DNA from 4 places in the Streptomyces sp. WAC00040 genome. Region 1 is predicted to be linked to each of the others. Evidence: riboswitches for the same ligand, from Rfam matches in the RefSeq annotation. Region 1 holds a riboswitch; each other region holds the start of a gene.
The links. Region 1 has a riboswitch for cyclic di-AMP ahead of MDN94_RS22780 (M23 family metallopeptidase). Riboswitches for the same ligand answer to the same signal wherever they lie in the genome.
Positions count from the first base shown of each region.

Region 2: another riboswitch for cyclic di-AMP. It lies ahead of MDN94_RS06735 (M23 family metallopeptidase); the one in region 1 lies ahead of MDN94_RS22780 (M23 family metallopeptidase).
Region 3: another riboswitch for cyclic di-AMP. It lies ahead of MDN94_RS17160 (M23 family metallopeptidase); the one in region 1 lies ahead of MDN94_RS22780 (M23 family metallopeptidase).
Region 4: another riboswitch for cyclic di-AMP. It lies ahead of MDN94_RS04320 (transglycosylase family protein); the one in region 1 lies ahead of MDN94_RS22780 (M23 family metallopeptidase).

Region 1 is NZ_JAKQZE010000002.1:749,575-754,475, reverse strand. It holds gene MDN94_RS22790 (STM4011 family radical SAM protein) at 1-431, shown strand, start outside; gene MDN94_RS22785 (SGNH/GDSL hydrolase family protein) at 900-1,691, opposite strand; gene MDN94_RS22780 (M23 family metallopeptidase) at 1,860-2,795, opposite strand; cyclic di-AMP (ydaO/yuaA leader) riboswitch at 2,798-2,976, opposite strand; partial or broken gene MDN94_RS22775 (alpha-galactosidase) at 3,494-4,044, opposite strand; gene MDN94_RS22770 (tyrosine-protein phosphatase) at 4,314-4,901, shown strand, end outside.
Region 2 is NZ_JAKQZE010000001.1:1,480,307-1,485,207, forward strand. It holds gene MDN94_RS06730 (aldo/keto reductase) at 1-720, opposite strand, end outside; gene MDN94_RS06735 (M23 family metallopeptidase) at 849-1,892, opposite strand; cyclic di-AMP (ydaO/yuaA leader) riboswitch at 1,904-2,060, opposite strand; gene MDN94_RS06740 (PP2C family protein-serine/threonine phosphatase) at 2,314-3,417, opposite strand; tRNA gene MDN94_RS06745 (tRNA-Met) at 3,674-3,747, opposite strand; gene MDN94_RS06750 (globin domain-containing protein) at 3,834-4,901, opposite strand, start outside.
Region 3 is NZ_JAKQZE010000001.1:3,723,380-3,728,280, forward strand. It holds gene MDN94_RS17150 (M16 family metallopeptidase) at 1-337, shown strand, start outside; gene MDN94_RS17155 (M16 family metallopeptidase) at 334-1,722, shown strand; cyclic di-AMP (ydaO/yuaA leader) riboswitch at 1,948-2,110, shown strand; gene MDN94_RS17160 (M23 family metallopeptidase) at 2,124-2,918, shown strand; gene MDN94_RS17165 (GntR family transcriptional regulator) at 3,356-4,033, shown strand; gene MDN94_RS17170 (HPr family phosphocarrier protein) at 4,222-4,503, opposite strand; gene MDN94_RS17175 (bifunctional acetate--CoA ligase family protein/GNAT family N-acetyltransferase) at 4,665-4,901, shown strand, end outside.
Region 4 is NZ_JAKQZE010000001.1:952,134-957,034, reverse strand. It holds gene MDN94_RS04330 (cytochrome P450 family protein) at 1-1,049, shown strand, start outside; gene MDN94_RS04325 (transglycosylase family protein) at 1,191-2,153, shown strand; cyclic di-AMP (ydaO/yuaA leader) riboswitch at 2,506-2,643, shown strand; gene MDN94_RS04320 (transglycosylase family protein) at 2,648-3,331, shown strand; gene eno (phosphopyruvate hydratase) at 3,645-4,901, shown strand, end outside.

The sequences.
Region 1 (4,901 bases):
ATCTGGAGGAGGCGCGCAGACTCCGCGCCGACCTGCCCGGCCACATCTATCTGTGGGTGAACGCGCCCGAGGGACGCGAGCTCTCCGAGGCGGAGGCACAGGCCTGGACGGAACTGGACCCGCTCTTCCCCTACAGCCGTCACCCGCACCGCTCCGCGGGGCTGCCGTGCCGCACGGGCGAGAGTGTCGTCTCGGTGGACGGCGAGGGGACCGTGCGCCGCTGCCACTTCGTCCGCGCCGAGCTCGGCAATCTCTACGACGGCTCGTACCGCCGCGCGCTGCGCCCCCGCGCCTGCCCCCTCGCCGTGTGCGACTGCCACATCGGGTACGTCCACCTGGAGACGCTGCCGCTGTACGACGCCTTCGCCGGCGGAGTCCTCGAACGGATCCCGTCGCGCATTCCCCCAGCGGTCCCGTCCGCCCTCGCCTAGGAAGCGCGCCGACCCGTGGGCAGACGGGTTTCGTCGGGTCCGTCGCTGCCGGCGAGGTGGGGGCGCCCGCATCGCACCGGCATGCGCAGGGCTGGGGAGTCTTCGCCCTCATGAAGCGTTGATGCTCCCGTCCCGTGCGGTCCCGGACGTCACGCCGTCGGGACCCGCACGAGACGTTGCTACGCGCCTGGGCGGCCGGGTTCACGACGGCCGGTGCCACGGCGGTGCTCGCGCTGCCGCACCTGGCGACCGGCCGCACGGGCCCTCCCCCCAGTGGGCGCGCGGCACGCCCGGGACGGCCGATGTCGGTGAAAGCGAGGGTGGCGACGGCGACCAGGGGCCAGCAGGGCCGGGCCAGGGGCGTGGGCCGCCGACGTTGTCCTGGGCGGTGCGGAAGTCCGGCTGTTGCCGGGCGGTCCGCCACACCGGCGCCGCCTCGGCGGTCCGGGCACCGGACCGCCTTGCGTCTCAGAGCGGCAGCAGGTCGGGGCGCTTGGCCTCCACATGATCGCCGGAGCTCTCGCCGCGGAGTCGCCGCCCGATCCAGGGCACCAGATACTCGCGCGCCCACTGGATGTCGTCCCGGCGCACCTCGAGCGTCCCTCGCGGGGGCAGCGGCGGCCACTGCTGGTCGGGGTCGGCGGGCACCTCGATCCCGAGGACCTGAGCGGCGCGCAGCGCGACCCTGGTGTGCCCCTCGGGTGACAGGTGGAGCCGGTCGGCGTCCCAAGCGCGCCGGTCCTGGACGGACTTGAGCGACCACAGGTCCAGTACGGGGCACCCGTAGCGGTCGGCGATGGCCCGTACGTGGGCGGTGTACGTGGCGATCTTGCCGCGCAGATGCCGCAGGACCGGCACGTCCCGGGTGTCGAAGCCGGTGGTCACCATGACGGTGCCGACCGAGCCGGCGAGGTCGGCCACCGCGCGTTCGAAACGTTCCGCGACGTCGTCGGGGTCGGAGCCGGGCCGGATGATGTCGTTGCCGCCGGCGCAGAAGGTCACCAGGTCCGGCGCGAGCTCGCGCGCCCTGGGCACCTGCTCCTCGACGATCTGATCGAGGAGGCGGCCGCGTACGGCGAGGTTGGCGTACCGGAAGGAGTGCTCCGGCATCCGGTCGGCGAGCAGGACGGCGAACCGGTCCGCCCATCCGACGAATCTCCCGTCGGGCCCCGGGTCCCCCACGCCCTCGGTGAAGCTGTCACCGATCGCCGCGTACGACCCGAATACGCCACTGTTCTCTGTTCTCGAATCGTCTGCCACGGGAGCACATCTTTCCTTTACTGATGTGACCTACGCGACCGTAAGGCGGGGTTGACGCGCCGTGATCTTTACCACCCGTCAAATTCCGGCCGGGCGGAATACGCGGAAGCCCCCGCTCCGCATGATGCGGAACGGGGACTCACCGGTGGACCGGCGCGACCGGACGACTCAGAGGGAGACGCCGTGCTCGCGCAGGTAGGCCAGCGGGTCGATGTCCGAACCGTACGAGGGTCCGGTGCGGACCTCGAAGTGCAGGTGGGGACCTGAGGAGTTGCCGGTCGAACCCGACAGTCCGATCTGCTGACCACCGGTCACCGACTGCCCGCTGGAGACGGCGAGCGAGGAGAGGTGGGCGTACTGGGAGTAGGTGCCGTCCGTGTGCTGGATGACGACCTCGTTGCCGTATGCCCCGCCCCAGCCGGCGGAGACGACGGTACCCGCGCCGATGGCCTTGACGGAACTGCCGGTGGGGGCGGCGAAGTCGACACCGGTGTGGTAGCCGCTGGACCACATGGCACCGGAGGCCCGGTACGGGGTGGTGACGCCCGCGTCGACGGGGGCACTGAAGCCGGAGCCGGACGCAGTGCTCGCGGCCTTCTTGGCGGGGGCCGCGGCCTTCGGCGCCTCGGCCTTGGGGGCCTCGGCCTCCGGCGCGGCGGACCGCGAGTCGTCGCGCGACGGGCGGGTCGGGGACTCGGAGCGGGGCTCCGGGTCGTTCGTAGCCTTGTTCTTCGCGCCGATCGTCAGCTCCAGACCAGGGTGGATCAGCGACGGGTCGGCACCGATGACACGGCGGTTGTCGTTGAAGAGCTGCTTCCAGCCGCCGCGGACGTCCTGCTCGTCGGCGATCTTCGACAGGTAGTCCCCGGCGACGACCGTGTAGGTCTTGGGGGCCTTCTTGGCGGTCGGCGCCGCCGCGGTCGCGGAGGCAGGGGCCGCGGCGGCGGTCTTCTCCGCTGCGGCCGGGGTCGCGGCCGGGGCGGCATTGGCCGTGGTGGCGCCGAACAGCGGGAGCGCGATGGCGGCGCCACCCGTACCGGCGACGACGAAGCCGCGGGTGATCGGGTTGGTCTTGGGACGGCGGTGCTTACCCTTCGCGGGCATGGCGCATTCCTCTCCGGCGCCTGCGAGGTGAGCTGTCGGGTTCGGGCTGGAGATGCCCGGTCGCACACTTCATGCGACTTCACCCCAAGCCGTCCGGATTGTCCGGATACGGCGTACTACCTGGGTCCCCCGCTCCTGCCACGCGTGGATAGGTTCGAATTCCGGTCGGCGGCAGGATTAGGCGGTCCGTCCGGATTGAGCGTGACCGTAGGCGAGTCGGGCAGCGTGGGACAAGCCACGATTTTCCACGATCAATGACCGGCGCCTCGCCCGCACCGATTCCCGGTCACCCTCCGTCGACAAAGGGCGGCCAATCGCCTTGCCGACCAAGGAATTCACATCAGCGCCGCGGCCACAGAACGTCACGGATATGACGCTGCTCACGGGCCGGGGCCCATCTCCCCTTCTTACGGGGCACGTTATACGCAACCATCCAATTCGGACAGAAGGATCATTTAGCCACCTAGTCCCGCACTTGCCCATCAAATCCCGCCACTCTTGCCCCACTTCGCCGTCCGGCGGCTGAAGCCGTGGCACCTGTCACTTCCGGCTCCCCGGACCGGGGGCTCCCTCCCATCGCCTCCCCCGCGCCTCCCGCGCTCCGCCGGTTTCCGCGCAACTGGCCGACCGACCCCCTTTTGCAATTCCCCTGCCCGCTTACGCGTAAGGCGAATTGGAACCGGTGGATCACATCCGCCCCGGAGCCGGATCACGGTGGCGTCGAAATCGCCCTCAGCCCGGTGTGAATTCCGTGGTCAAGCAGCACCCCGCGAGGGCGGACCGCTCCGGCGCACACACGTAGGCCGCCGTCGCCTCCACACCGCGCAGCCGGAGCGCCGGCGGGCGCTCGCCGTAGCGCTGGGGCTGGAGCAGCGCGAGCACCACCGCCTCCTCGCCCCGTACGCACTGCACGGCGCCGAGACCGCCCTGCGGGCCCGCAGCCGGTACAGCTCGCCGTGCTGGACCAGCGGCCTGATCTCCTTGTAGAGCCGGACCCGGTCACGCGCCTCCGCCGGCTCCGCCTCGCTCCAGGCCGAGAGGTCCCCCCGACGTCCAGCAAGCCCGCCATGGCGCTCACGAACCAAAAGCGCAGACTGCTGCGGCGACCGTTGAGCTGGACGCCCGGGCTGTCGGTGACCCGTGCCGCCACGACCCGGGCCGGGCGCAGCCGACTGAAGCCGTCCTGGACGGCGAGCCGGTCCAGCGGGTCGGTGTTGTCCGATGTCCACACCTGGTCGGTGCGGGTGAGGGCGGAGGGTGTAGCTGCTCGTGGAGCCGAAGAGGACCCAGGTGTGCCCCTTGCCGACGTTCTCGATCATCTGGCCCCTCGGATACTCACAGGTCCGCACGGGCCCGCACATCGTCCGCCGGGCGGCCCGCGGCGGCAACGGCGCACAGGGCACGCCGACACCCGTGCGGGACGGCCAGGACGATCGGCCGATGGGCGCGTGTCGTATGGTCGAGGCCGCGCCATCGCCCGGCGAACAGCGCCGGCGACTGTCCTCCGAAGGAGTCCCCGTGACGCAGCAGCTGCCGCAGGTCCCCTCTACAGAGCCCGAGCTGACCGGGGTCCGTAACTTCCGGGACGTGGGCGGCCTGCCGACGACGGACGGGCGGCGGGTGCGGTCCGGCAGGCTCTTCCGCAGCGGGCACCTGGCACACGCGACGGCGACCGACGCCGCGTTCCTGTCGACCCTCGGCCTCCACACGATCTTCGACTTCCGCAACGCGGCGGACCAGAAGCTCGAGGGGCCGGACATCGACCTGCCCGGGGTGCGCAACGTGAACCTGCCGCTGAGCGACCCCGCGGACGGCGCGGAGTTCTGGAAAATGGTCCGGGACGGGAACCTGGACCAGCTGAAGTCGATCCTCGCGGACGGCAAGGGCGCCGGCCGAATGATCGCCTCCTACCGGATGATCATCAAGGAGCGAACGGCGGAGCACAGCCGCGTGCTGCACGCCCTGGCCGATGACAGCGTCCCCGCCCTGATGCATTGCGCCGCGGGCAAGGACCGCGCCGGCCTGTCGATAGCGGTGTCACTGCTCGCCGTCGGCGTGGAGCGCGACGCCATCGAGGCGGACTACCTCAAGTCCAACGACCCGCAC
Region 2 (4,901 bases), on a different contig from region 1:
GAGGTGCTTGGAGGCGCCCTGGGCCCTGGCGCTGTCCACCGTGGTGCCGGGCCGGTACTTGCCGGTGAGGAAGCCCGACGCGAGCGCGTAATAGGGGACGGCGGCGAGGCCGGCGCGGGCGGCGGCGTCCTGCAGTTCCCCCTCGTAGGTGCGGCGTGAGACCAGGTTGTAGTGGGGCTGCAGCACCGCATAGCGGGCTAGGCCCTCCCGCTCGGAGAAGTCCAGGGACGCCCGGAGCCGTTCGGCGCTGATGTTGGAGGCGGCGATCGCGCGCACCTTGCCGTCCTTCACCAGCTGGTCGAGGGCGGTGATGATCTCCTCGACGGGCACGGACGGGTCGTCGAAGTGGGTGTAGTAGAGGTCGATGTGGTCGGTGCCCAGCCGGGTGAGCGACTCCTCCGCGGCCGCCTTGATCGTGGCCGCGGAGAGGCCCTTGTGGCGGGGGTGGGCGCCGACCTTGGTGGCGATGACGACTTCGGAGCGGTTGCCGCGGGCCGCGAGCCACTTGCCGATGAGGGTCTCCGACTCGCCGCCCTCGTTCCCCGGGGCCCACGAGGAGTAGCTGTCGGCGGTGTCGACGAAGTTGCCGCCTGCGGCGGTGTACGCGTCGAGGACCGCGAAGGTCCTCGCCTCGTCGGCCGTCCAGCCGAAGACGTTGCCGCCGAGAGCAAGCGGGGAGACGGTCAGGCCGGAGGAACCGAGGGGGCGCAGAGAGGTCATGCGCTGATCAACGGCCGTGCCCGTAGCGGCTATTCCGGCAGCCCTGGCGTCGGGGGGGGTGCGCCAGGACTGCCGGAGACATGGATGTGCCCGGCACGGGACTTACCGCGACCCGTACCGGGCAGGGATCAGATCGTGAGGCCCTTGTCGCGCAGCCACGCCATCGGGTCGATGCCCGCGCCGCCGGCGGTGTGCACCTCGAGGTGCAGGTGCGGACCGGTGACATTGCCGGTCGCGCCGACGCGCCCGATCGTCTCGCCGGTGGACACCTGCTGGCCCGCGCTCGCCGTCATGGAGGAGAGGTGGGCATACAGGACCTCGGTGCCGTCCTCGAGTTCGAGGACGATGCGGTAGCCGTAGGAGCCGGACCAGCCGGCGGACTTGACCGTGCCGCCGTGCACCGCCTTGACCGGGGTCCCGGTCGGTGCCGCGAAGTCCAGGCCGGTGTGCTGGCCGGAGGACCACATCGCGCCGGACTCACCGTAGGTGGAGGTGATCGTGTAGGAGGAGGTCGGAAGGGAGAAGCTGCGGGCGAGCTCGGCGAGACGCGCGGCCTCTGCCGCCGCACGCGCGGCCTCCTCCGCCTTGCGCTTCTCCTCGGCGGCCTTGGCCTCGGCCGCGCTCTGCTGCTTCTCGGCTGCGGCCGCCGCCTGCTCGGCGGCGAGCGCCTCCGCGGCCGCCTTCGCCTCGGCGTCGGCCTCTGCCTGCTGCTGCTCGGCCTGCTGGAGGATCCGGGCGCGCAGGGCCTCGCCGGAGCCGGCGGCCTGAGCCTGGCCGGCGCCGGTGTCGGCGACCGTGGTCGCGGCGGTGAGCGGCGCGGCGTGGACATCGCCGTCGGAGTCGTCCGAGTCGGAGATCAGGGATCCCACGCCGGGAAGCGACTTCGCGTCGGGAAGCTTGTCCGCGATGGAATCGGGAAGGGAGATGGAGACCGCCGGCTTGTCCTGCGCGGTGGCTATGCCACCCGCGCCGACCGCGGCGATGACGCCGACTCCGAGCACCGTGGAGCTGCGGGCGATTCCGCCGCGCTGCTTGATGACACGGTGCCGGCCGCGCACGGGGCGGACGGAGTCCTCTGTGGGATTCCACTCCTCCCAGGTCCGCTCGGGGGCGTCGGTACTGAAACGTTCGGACGCGAAGCGGGCCTCGGGGGCAGGCATGTTGGACGCCACGAAGGCGTACTCCTTTCCTTCCTTCTCGCCTACCGGGTTAGCTGACGGGTTCGGAGCAGGAAGGTCTCCTACGGGCGCCCTCGACCGCGGACTGAGCGGCAAAGGGTGACCGATTCACCCCAATTAGTGGTTCCCCGGTTCCCTTGCGGGATTCGGCACGTGCGCACGGCGCCGCCTCTGCGACGGCTGGGACGACCGCACTGCGTTATCGAACGTTAATAGACGCCGGGGCCGGATTCCAAGCTGTTCCGGGTGATCATTAACGACTTCACCCGGGACTTACTCGGACAGAACCTGCCGGAACCGGGCGAGTTGATCAAACATCAGAGGCGGTCCCGGTTCTGATGGCATATCAAATGTTATGCGGACGGCTCCCCTTCGACTACGGAGCGTGCGCACCACCCGTATCAGGGGCGTTATGTCACGCAGGCCTGCCGCGACCGTCGGGCTCCGGCGGAACCACCGGCACCGTCCTGCGCCGTTCCGGCTGCCCTTCCGCCGGCCTGCCGACCGCCAGCAGTGCCATGTCGTCGCTCGATCCGCCGCCGGTGTACCGCCGTACGTCGTCGACGAGCGCGTCCAGCAGCTCCGCAGGCCCCGGGAAGAGACGCCCCGCGAGCCGTTCCACCGGGTCGTAGAAGACGCCGCGAGCGTCCCGCGCCTCCGTCACCCCGTCCGTGTAGAGCAGCAGCGTCGCCCCGTCGGGCAGCGGGTACTCGTCCGCCCGGTCCGGCCACGCCGCCAGATCACCCATACCCAGCGGCAGCGCGGCCTGCGCCGGCACCAGGACGTCCAGAGCCCCGTCGGCGTGCAGCACCAAGGGCTCGGGATGCCCCCGGTTCACGAGTCGCACCAGGGGCCGGCCGCGCGGGATCTCGCCCAGTACGGCGGTGGTGAACCCCTCCATGGCGTCCAGCCCCTCACGCCTGGTGCCCTCGCGCTTGAGCGCCCGCTCCAACCGCTGGGCCACGCCCTCCAGCGAGCGCTCCTGCTCCGCAGCCTCGCGGAAGGCGCCGATGAGCACGGCCACGGTCCCCACCGCCCCCAGCCCTTTGCCCCGTACATCGCCGACGAGGAGGCGCACGCCGTGAGGGGTGTCCTGCACCGCGAAGAGGTCGCCGCCGATGAACGCGCCCGCCTGCGCCGCCTCATAGCGGGCGGCGATGTGCAGACCGCCGATCCGGTCGGCCGGCGCGGGCAGGACGGCCCGCTGCGCGGTCTCGGCGATCACCCGGGCCGAGGCGAGCCGCTCACCGCTGCGCCGCACGAGGATGTTGATGAACAGCGCGAGTGCGACGACGGTGACCACCGTGGTCGTCTCGGTGAGGACCGTGATCTGCCAGAAGCTTCTGTTGACGGCGTGGAGGACGCTCAGCGCCAGAACCGCGGCGATCCCGGTCAGCAGGGTCGCCATCCATGACAGGACAGGCGCCGCGACGAGCGGGGCGGCTGCATAAAGAGGTACGGCGGTGAACCGGGGCGGGGTCAGCATGTCGAAGACCACCCCGCCGACGATCATCGCCATGGGCAACACGCGGACGAACCACGGGGTTCTTCTGGCGCCGCCCTGATCTCGCCACTCCTGGCCCAAAGGTGGTCTCCTGCCGGTCCTACCGGGTCCGCTGACGGCTGCGGACAGTACCGCGCCCCCATCAGGCTGAAGGCCGACGCGCCGCGGGGCGACTTCCGGTCGCCCGACCGGGCGACGATCGGGACGCTCGGAAAAAGCCACCGGCCCGGTGGTCGATCTTCTCGATCGACCACCGGGCCGGTGTCATCAGTAGCGGGGACAGGATTTGAACCTGCGACCTCTGGGTTATGAGCCCAGCGAGCTACCGAGCTGCTCCACCCCGCGTCGGTGAACACAACCTTACGCCATGCAGAGCAAGATCCGTACCAATTACGAGCAGCGCCGGGAGAAGGCCGGAAAATCGTCGCCGGCTACTCCTGACCGAGCCAGAGATCGGGCCCGAACACCTCGTAGTGCACGGCCGCGGCGGGAACGCCCCGGCGCAGCAGCTCACCCCGTACGGAGCGCATGAACGGCAACGGGCCGCACAGATAGGCCGTGAGCCCCTCGGGGAGGTCCAGTGCGCCGATGTCGGCCGGCCCGGCCGCCGCACCGGCGTCGCCGCCGGCCTCGTACCAGAGGTGGAGGGACGCCGAAGGGTGGGCGTCGACGAGACGGCGCAACTCCTCGCGGTGGGCGTGGTCCGCCGCGCTGCGGTCGGCGTGCACGACGATGACCCGGCGGTCGGAACCGGTGGCGGCGAGGTGATCGAGCATGGCGAGCATCGGCGTGCTGCCGATGCCGGCGGACGCCAGCAGCAGCGGGCCCTCGTCCTCGCCCAGCACCAGATCGCCGAAGGGCAAGGAGACGGTCAGCAGATCCCCGGCCCGCGCGGTCTCGTGGAGCCACGAGGAGACCTCACCCTGTGGACCGGCAGCGCCCCGCACCCGCTTGACGGTGATGCGCCACTGCGAGCCACCGGGGGCCGCGGAGAGGCTGTACTGGCGTATCTGCCGTGCGCCGTCAGGTAGTTCGGCCTGGACACTGACGTACTGCCCGGGCCTGAAGGCGCCGGCGGGAGATCCGTCGGCCGGCCGAAGGAGGAACGAGACCACGTCAGGCGTCTGTTCGCGCCGCTCGACGATCTCCATGCTGCGCCACACCTCACCGTCGGCGGCGCCGGCCTCCTTGTAGAGACGTGATTCCGCGGCGATCAAGGCGTTCGCCATCAGCCAGTAGACCTCGTCCCAGGCGGCGGCGACCTCGGCGGTGACAGCGTCGCCCAGCACCTCCGCGATCGCCGCGAACAGGTGCTCGTGCACGAGCTTGTACTGGCCGGAGGTGACACCCAAGGAGGCGTGCTTGTTGGCGATCCGCGCCAGCATCGCGTCCGGCCGCTCGTCGGGCCGCTCGAGCAGCATGCCCGCGAAGGCGGCTATCGAGCCGGCCAGCGCCTGCCGCTGCTCCCCGTTGGCCTGGTTGCCCCGGTTGAAGAAGTC
Region 3 (4,901 bases), on a different contig from region 1:
GGCCGTCGACGAGGAGCTGGCCCGGTTCGCGGCCGAGGGCCCGACGCCGGGGGAGATGGAGCGCGCCCAGGCTCAGCTGGAGCGCGAGTGGCTGGACCGTCTCGGCACGGTCGCGGGCCGCGCCGACGAACTCTGCCGCTACGCGGTGTTGTTCGGCGACCCGCAGCTGGCGCTCACCGCCGTCCAGCGGGTGCTCGACGTCACCGCGGAGGAGGTGCAGGCGGTCGCCAAGGCCAGGCTGCACCCGGAGAACAGGGCGGTGCTGGTCTACGAACCGGTCGCCGAAGAAGAGACCGAAGCGGCCGACGGAAACGAGCAGGAGGGGACGGACCAGTGAGCGACGCTGCCGTGACCATGGACTTCCACCCGCAGCCGACCCCGGGCACCGCCCGGCCCTGGGCCTTCCCGGCCCCCGACCGCGGCACGCTGGACAACGGACTGACGGTGCTGCGCTGCCACCGTCCCGGCCAGCAGGTCGTGGCCGTCGAGATCTCGCTCGACGCTCCGCTGGACGCCGAGCCGGAGGGTCTCGACGGCGTCGCCACGATCATGGCGCGCGCCCTGTCGGAGGGCACGGACAAGCACTCCGCGGAGAAGTTCGCAGCGGAACTGGAGCGTTGCGGCGCCACCCTGGACGCACACGCCGACCACCCCGGCGTCCGGGTCTCCCTCGAGGTACCGGTCTCCCGGCTGCACAAGGCGCTCGGGCTGCTCTCCGAGGCACTGATCGCCCCCGCCTTCGAGGCCGGCGAGGTCGAGCGGCTGGTCCGCAACCGCCTCGACGAGATCCCGCACGAGACGGCGAACCCGGGCCGCCGGGCCGCCAAGCAGCTCTCCAAGGAGCTCTTCCCGGCCGAGCTGCGCGTCTCCCGGCCGCGCCAGGGGACGGAGGAGACGGTCGCGCGGATCGACGCGGCCGCCGTGCGCGCCTTCTACGAGGCGCATGTACGGCCCGCCACCGCCACCGCGGTGATCGTCGGCGACCTCACCGGTATCGACCTGGACGCCGTCCTCGGCGACACGCTCGGGGCGTGGACGGGCGACAAGGCGGACCCGCGCCCGGTGCCCGCGATCACCGCTGACGACACCGGCCGTGTGGTCATCGTCGACCGCCCTGGTGCGGTGCAGACGCAGCTCCTCATCGGCCGCGTCGGTGGCGATCGCCATGACCGTGTCTGGCCCGCGCAGGTGCTCGGCACGTACTGCCTCGGCGGCACGCTGACCTCCCGCCTCGACCGGGTGCTGCGCGAGGAGAAGGGGTACACCTACGGTGTGCGCGCCTTCGGCCAGGTGCTGCGCTCCGCTCCGGACGGCTCCGGCGCCTCGATGCTCGCCATCAGCGGCTCCGTGGACACGCCCAACACCGGTCCGGCGCTCGGTGACCTGTGGAAGGTGCTCCGCACGCTCGCAGCCGAGGGGCTCACGGACGCCGAGCGGGACGTCGCCGTGCAGAACCTGGTGGGCGTCGCCCCGCTGAAGTACGAGACGGCGGCGTCCGTGGCGGCCACCTTGGCCGACCAGGTCGAGCAGCACCTCCCGGACGACTACCAGGCACAGATGTACGTGCGTCTGGCGGAGACGGGCACGGTGGAGGCGACCGCGGCGGTCGTCAACGCCTTCCCGGTCGACCGGCTGGTGACGGTGCTCGTCGGCGACGCGTCGCAGATCGAGGAGCCGGTGAAGGCCCTCGGCATCGGTGAAGTGAGGGTTGTCACGGGCTGATCGGACGCCGCCCGGCGGGACGACTCAAAACGCGCATCGCGTGAAAACGGAACCCCGGCTTCGAATCGTTTGCCGGGGTTCCGTTCTATGTCCGATTTGCAGGACTGAATGCCTGTCTGCCCTGTGGTATGCGCTACAAAACGGGCTGTCTGTTTGGTGATTGACGAACGGGTTGCCTAGCGTCGGTCCGGCTGTCCGCCTGGAGATCGTCGCGCCCGCGGCATCGGGCAGCCATCGCCGAGTCCCCGTCAGGCGCGAGCCTGGGGAGCCGGGGACCCACGTAGTCCCTGGGGTGAATCGGCCCTCCTTCGCCCGTGCGGAGGGGGCCGTAGGAGACCTTCCTGCTCCGAACCCGTCAGCTAACCCGGTAGGCGAGAAGGAAGGAAAGGACCAGCCTCTTCATGGCGTTCACCCGTGCCACCGGGAAGCATCGTGCCCCGAGCCGCCTGACGCGCAGGAGCGCGAACCTGGCCGGCGTCGCCGCCCTCGCCACCACCGGCGTCATCGGAACCCTCGCCTCCCCGGCGCTCGCCGCCGACACCGAGGCCCCCTCCGTCGAGGACACCGGCCTCACCCAGATCGTCTCCATGGGGTCGCTCGCCGACGAGATAGCCGACCAGGCCGCCGCCCAGGAGAGAGAGGCCCAGGAGGCCGCCGCCAAGGCCAGGGCGCAGGCGAAGGCCGAGGCCGAGGCGAAGGCGGAAGCCAGGCGCAAGGCCGAGGCGCGCGCCAAGGAGGCCCGCGAGGCCAAGGAGCGCGCCGCCCGCGAGGCCGAGCGCAAGCGGCTGAACTCCTTCCGGCTCCCGATCGCCGGTTCGCACGTGACCACCGGGTACCGGACCGGCGGCGCCCTCTGGTCCTCCGGCAGCCACTCCGGCGTCGACTTCCGCGCCGCCTCCGGCAGTTCCGTCGTGTCCGTCGGCTCCGGCACCGTCGTCGAGGCGGGCTGGGGCGGCGCGTACGGCAACAACGTCGTGATCCGGATGAACGACGGCACGTACACCCAGTACGGCCACCTGTCGTCCATCAGCGTCTCCGTCGGTCAGCAGGTCACCCCCGGCCAGCAGATCGGACTGTCCGGCTCGACCGGCAACTCGACCGGGCCGCACCTGCACTTCGAGGCCAGGACCACCGCCGAGTACGGCTCCGACATCGACCCGGTCGCCTACCTGCGCTCGCGCGGCGTCAACGTCTGACCCTCGGCCGCACCCGGGACCGCGCCCACCGTTCCCGCGCCCGCGCCGGTTTCGGGCCCATGTCCGTCGCCCTCGTCCCCGCCGCGCCTGGGCCTGCGCCACACTCATGGCGCCGTCCCGGCGGCCGCGGGCCGAGTTCGGCGCGCGACCTTGCCGTCACGGATCTGCCGGCCGAGATGCGGCCGCGGATCTGAGGCTGGTCGAGCCGCGCCGCGCCCACCGTCCGGCGCCCCGCGCTTCGTCTTCGAAGGCCCCCGGCTTGGCCGGGGGCCTTCTGCGCATTCCGCGGCGTTTCGGCCATTGAGTGATTGCCGTCTCCGTCAAGAGACTTCCATGGTTTTCACCCTGGCGTCGGAAAAACGCGTTCATTGCAATAGAGTCACGGGAACACGCGTCAATCGGCTGCGTTTCGCTCGGATCAATGCGGAGGTTCGGTCATGCGTATTCCCGCGCACTCGGTATGCACGGCGATCCGCGACGACATCGTCTCCGGGGTCCACGAGCGCGGCAGCCGGCTCACGGAGGAACACCTGGCACGCCGCTATGGCGTCTCCCGCGTCCCGGTCCGCGAGGCGCTGCGCACCCTGGAGTCGGAGGGCTTCGTCGTGACCCGCCGGCACGCCGGCGCCTGTGTGGCGGAGCCGACGGAGCAGGAGGCCGCCGACCTCCTGGAGATCCGTATGCTTCTGGAGCCGCTGGGCGCTGCGCGCGCCGCGCAACGCCGCACGGAAGCGCATCTGCGGGTGCTGCGCGGCCTGGTGAGACTCGGTCAGGAGCGGGCGCGCCGGGGACAGGGCGAGGACTTGCGCTCGCTCGGCTCCTGGTTCCACGAGACGCTCGCGCAGTCCTGCGACAGTCCCGGGTTGACCTCGCTGCTGACCCAGTTGCGGCACAAGATCGCCTGGATGTACTCGGTGGAGCAGCCTCTCGCCCCGGTCGAGTCGTGGGCCGAGCACGGCGCGATCGTCGACGCCGTGGCGCGCGGTGACGCGGAGCGGGCGCGCGCGTTGACGGCCGCGCACGCCGAGCGTGCCGCCACGGCGCACCGGCTGCGCCGCACCGTGCGGGTGAGGACTTCGCAACATGCCGTAAACACCACGAGCGGCCGGAATTAACAGAGGGCGTATACAAAAGAAGGCGTGATGGGGTCGGCCTTTTCCCTGTTTTACTTTTCCGTCCGACCTCCGAAGGCGAAATGCCGAACGCGGTCCTGAAATGCAGAACCGCGGTGCTCCGGATCCGGAACACCGCGGTTTTTCTGTGAATGGCGGCGGGCGTCAGGCCGGTCGGGCCCGGACCGTCCTCAGACCGTCTCGGGAAGCTCGTCGAGACCCTCTGCCACCAGTTTGGCCAGGCGGTCGAGGGCCGCCTCCGCGCCGTCCGCGTCGGAAGCGAGGACGATCTCCTCGCCACCCTGGGCGCCCAGGCCGAGCACGGCGAGCATCGAGGCCGCGTTGACCGGATTGCCGTCGGCCTTGGCGATCGTCACAGGGACGCCGGCAGCCGTCGCGGCACGGACGAAGATGGACGCGGGGCGGGCGTGAAGGCCCTCGGCCCAGCCGACATTGACGCGGCGCTCAGCCATGGTGTTGCCCTTCAAGTCTTAGCGGGTTGTCTAGACCAGTCTCTCATGTGTCCCGGCGTGCTCCCCGCCCACCCTGCCGGGGTGCGGGCCGCCGTCGGCCCCCTCAGACTGCCCGCGCACAACCGCCTCCGCGACCGGTGGCCGCGCGTAGGCTTTCCCCCATGCAGACCTCGCAGGAGCACGCCTACCCCGCTCACTGGGAAGCAGACGTGGTGCTGCGCGACGGTGGCACCGCCCGGATCAGGCCCATCACGCCGGAGGACGCGCACCGGCTGGTCAGCTTCTACGAGCAGGTCTCGGACGAGTCGAAGTACTACCGCTTCTTCGCCCCCTACCCGAGGCTTTCCGACAAGGACGTCCACCGGTTCACGCACCACGACTACGTCGACCGGGTCGGA
Region 4 (4,901 bases), on a different contig from region 1:
CGCATCACGACGAACCGGCGCACGCCAAGGGGAAGACAGGCATCCCGGGCGAGCGCAAGGCGGAGCTGATGACGCATCTGCTGAACATCGACCCGCCGGACCACACCCGGCTGCGCCGGCTGGTCTCCAAGGCGTTCACCCCGCGCCGTGTGGCCGAGTTCGCGCCGCGAGTGCAGGAGCTGACGGACCGTCTCATCGACTCCTTCGCGGCGAAGGGGGAGGCGGACCTGATCCACGAGTTCGCCTTCCCGCTGCCCATCTACGCCATCTGCGACATGCTCGGCGTCCCGCGCGAGGACCAGGACGACTTCCGTGACTGGGCGGGAATGATGATCCGCCACGGGGGCGGTCCGCGCGGCGGCGTCGCCCGCTCGGTGAAGAAGATGCGCGGATACCTCGCGGAGTTGATTCACCGTAAGCGGGAGGAACCGGGGGACGACCTCATCTCGGGACTCATCAAGGCGTCCGACCACGGCGAGCACCTCACCGAGAACGAGGCCGCGGCGATGGCCTTCATCCTGCTCTTCGCCGGCTTCGAGACCACCGTGAACCTCATCGGCAACGGTGTGTACGCGCTGCTGCGCAACCCCGGCCAGCGCGAGCGCCTCCAGGCGTCGCTCGCCGCGGGCGAGAGCGAGCTGCTCGCCACCGGCGTCGAGGAACTGCTGCGCTATGACGGCCCGGTGGAGCTGGCGACATGGCGGTTCGCCACCGAACCGCTCACCGTCGGCGGGCAGCGGATCGCTGCCGGCGACCCGGTCCTCGTCGTGCTCGCGGCCGCCGACCGCGACCCCGAACGCTTCGACGCGCCGGACACGCTCGACCTGTCCCGGCGTGACAACCAGCATCTGGGGTACGGACACGGCATCCATTACTGCCTCGGCGCGCCGCTCGCCCGGCTCGAGGGGCAGACCGCGCTCGCCACGCTGCTCCGCAGAATGCCTGACTTGCGGCTTGCGGGAGATCCGGCCGATTTGCGGTGGCGTGGGGGACTCATCATGCGTGGATTGCGCACTCTGCCCGTTGAGTTCACACCCGAAACAAACTGACGCAGCGTCAATTCTGTGACTTTCACGTGATCTCCGCTGCATCGACTTGTGACTCGCGTTCGAATACGGCTACGTTCACCGTCGACTCGGCACGCAACAGCAGGCCGCAGGTTTCTCAGCTGTCACGCGAAAGGCAACCGCATGCTCTCCGGGAACGGACGACACCGCCGACCCCGCCAGGCTCCGGCCCTCATCGTTGCGGCAGGGGTGACCGGTTCGGCCATCGCCATTCCGCTGCTCGGCGCGGGCTCGGCCTCGGCCGCGGACGCGAGCACGTGGGACCGCGTCGCGGAGTGCGAGAGCGGCGGCGCCTGGAGCGCCGACTTCGGCAACGGCTTCTACGGCGGACTCCAGTTCTCCGAGGAGGTCTGGGTCGCGTACGGCGGCACCGCGTACGCGCCGAGCGCCGACCTCGCCAGCCGCTCGCAGCAGATAGCGGTCGCCGAGAAGGTGCTCGCCGCCGAGGGCCCGCAGGCGTGGCCCGCGTGCGGGCCGCTCGCGGGGCTTGTCAACGACGGCACGGACACCGGCGTCGACCCCGGCATCCTGCCGCTGCCGCAGCAGAGCGAAGCACCGGCCGTGGAGCCGTCCGAGGACGCCTCCGGCAGGGACACGCCGGCCGACGACACGGACAGCGGGACCATCGAGGACTCTTCCGGCGGTCCGGGCGGGACCGGAGCGCCGTCCCGTGGCGCCGGTGACGCGCCGGACTCCACGGACGGGACCACCACGGCTCCGGAGGCTCCCGGCGCGTCGGACGGCGCCACGGGCGCGGCTCCCTCCGACGGCGCCACGAGCGGCGGCGGCAAGCACCGCGGCGCCCCCGCCGACAGCGAGGCAGAAACGGGCAAAACGGAAAAGGGCCGCGAAAGCGGCCGTCATGCCTCACGTGGTGACAGTTCAGGTCGAAACGGTGCCGATGAGGCAACCCGCCCCGACACCTACACCGTTCAGCCCGGCGACAACCTGTGCGACATCGCCAACGAGAAGGACGTGCCCGGCGGGTGGCCGGCGCTCTACGAGGCGAACCAGGAGGCCGTCGGGGCCGACCCGGACCTCATCCGGCCCGGTCAGAGCCTCGATCTCGGCCTGAACCGGGGCTAGTTCGCGTAGCGTTTCGCCGGCTTATGTCCGTTGTGTGCGAGTGAGACAAGGGTCTCTTTGCTGCAACTGCAGCAAACAGCCCTGCGAATTCGCCCACTCCGCCCCTCACCTGCGAAAACGGACACTCATGGGTGGCCGGTTCGGGCGATTTCTCCCCGATGTTCGACTTTGAACATCGGGGAGTCGTGTGTCTACCGTCTGAACCGTTCGCCATCGCGGGCACCGTCGACCGATACGCCGAATCCTGCCGTCGGTCGGGGGGAACAGTCGTCGCTCAGAGCGCCGAAGGCAGGAGCGGGGGACCCAGGTAAGTGCCGGGCCCGTGAGCCGGGACAGCGAGAGGCCGACCGTACGTCGAGGTCGGCCGGACCGTGGAGACCGGCGGAACGGAACCGGCTGGGGGTGAAGACCGTGCGTCAGTGACGTGCGGCCGGGCAACTCACAGGCCCGAACCCGACAGCTCACCTCGCAGGCGTCGGTGAGGAGATAGCTCCATGCTGCGTTCTTCCGGCAACGCCAAGCACCGCCGCGCTTCCCGGGCGACCCGTATCGCCGCCTTCGTCGGCATCACCGGTGCGGCCGTCGCCGCGCCGCTGCTCGGTGCGGGCACCGCCTCCGCCGCCACCACGGCCGAGTGGGACGCCGTCGCCCAGTGCGAGTCCGGCGGCGACTGGTCCATCAACACCGGCAACGGCTACTACGGCGGCCTGCAGTTCTCCGCCTCGACCTGGGCCGCGTACGGCGGCACCGCGTACGCCGCGACCGCCGACCAGGCGTCCAAGTCCCAGCAGATCGAGATAGCCGAGAAGGTCCTGGCCGGCCAGGGCAAGGGCGCCTGGCCGAGCTGTGGCGTCGGCCTGTCCAACGCCTCCAACGACGCCGGCTCCGTCGAGGCCGAGCCCACCCAGCCGGCCCAGGAGCGCGCCGAGGCCCCCACCACGCGCTCCGAGCGCGCCGAGGCCCCGGCGAAGAAGGCCGAGAAGCCCGCCGCCGCTGCCGAGGCCAAGTCCTTCAAGAAGGGCGACGGCGAGTACAAGGTCAAGGCCGGCGACACCCTGAGCACCATCGCCGAGGCCGAGAAGGTCAAGGGCGGCTGGGAGAAGCTCTTCGAGCTGAACAAGGACATCGTCGAGGACGCCGACGTGATCCACCCGGGTCAGCAGCTCCACCTGAGCTGACCCACCCCTTCCTCCCACGGTCCGGCGGTCGTGGGAGGCCACCCGTCTTCCGTACGGGACCCGAGCACCCCGGTCCGGCGCACCTTCCCCCCCGAACGCGCCGGGCCGGGGTTCGGTCCGTCGAGGGCCAGGGCCCGAATGCCGGTTACCCGCAGGTAGATACCGCCCTGTTTGCCCCGTCCCAAGGGACTTGATGCCCTTTTTCGTCCCAGGGGGCGGGCATCGGCAGGCCTTTGCCCCCGAGGCGGTTAGGCTCTTGCCGCAAGGCCAAGCAGACCTCTGCACTTTTTCTCGCGTCACATCCCAGAAGGAGATGCTCGTGCCGTCCATCGACGTCGTCGTAGCCCGGGAAATCCTGGACTCCCGAGGTAACCCCACGGTCGAGGTCGAGGTTGGCCTCGACGACGGCAGCACGGGTCGTGCTGCAGTTCCGTCCGGCGCCTCCACCGGTGCGTTCGAGGCTCTCGAGCTTCGCGACGGTGACCAGAACCGCTACCAGGGCAAGGGTGTCGAGAAGGCCGTCCTCGCCGTCATCGAGCAGATCGGCCCGGAGCTCGTCGGTTACGACGCCACCGAGCAGCGGCTGATCGACCAGGCGATGTTCGACCTGGACGCCACCCCGGACAAGTCCTCCCTCGGCGCCAACGCCATCCTCGGCGTCTCCCTCGCCGTGGCGCACGCCGCCTCCGAGGCCTCGGACCTGCCGCTCTTCCGCTACCTGGGCGGCCCGAACGCGCACCTGCTGCCCGTTCCGATGATGAACATCCTGAACGGCGGCTCGCACGCCGACTCCAACGTGGACATCCAGGAGTTCATGATCGCGCCGATCGGCGCCGAGTCCTTCTCCGAGGCCCTTCGCTGGGGCACCGAGGTCTACCACACCCTCAAGAAGGTTCTGAAGCAGAAGGGCCTGTCCACCGGTCTCGGCGACGAGGGCGGCTTCGCGCCGAACCTCGACTCCAACCGCGCCGCCCTGGACCTCATCCTCGAGGCCATCAAGGAGGCCGGTTACGCCCCGGGCAAGGACATCGCGCTCGCGCTCGACGTCGCCGCGTCCGAGTTCTACAAGGACGGCTCGTACGAGTTCGAGGGCAAGTCCCGCTCGGCCGCCGAGATGACCGAGTACTACGCGGAACTCGTCGACTCCTACCCGCTGGTCTCCATCGAGGACCCGCTGTTCGAGGACGACTGGGCCGGCTGGCAGGCCATCACCGAGAAGCTCGGCGCCAAGGTGCAGCTCGTCGGCGACGACCTGTTCGTCACCAACCCGGAGCGCCTGGCCCGCGGCATCGAGGAGAACGCCGCGAACGCCCTGCTCGTGAAGGTCAACCAGATCGGTTCGCTGACCGAGACCCTCGACGCCGTCGAGCTCGCCCAGCGCAACGGCTTCAAGTGCATGATGTCCCACCGCTCCGGCGAGACCGAGGACGTCACCATCGCCGACCTGGCCGTCGCCACCAACTGCGGCCAGATCAAGACCGGCGCCCCGGCCCGCTCCGAGCGCGTCGCCAAGTACAACCAGCTGCTGCGCATCGAGGAGATCCTCGACGACGCGGCGGTGTACGCGGGC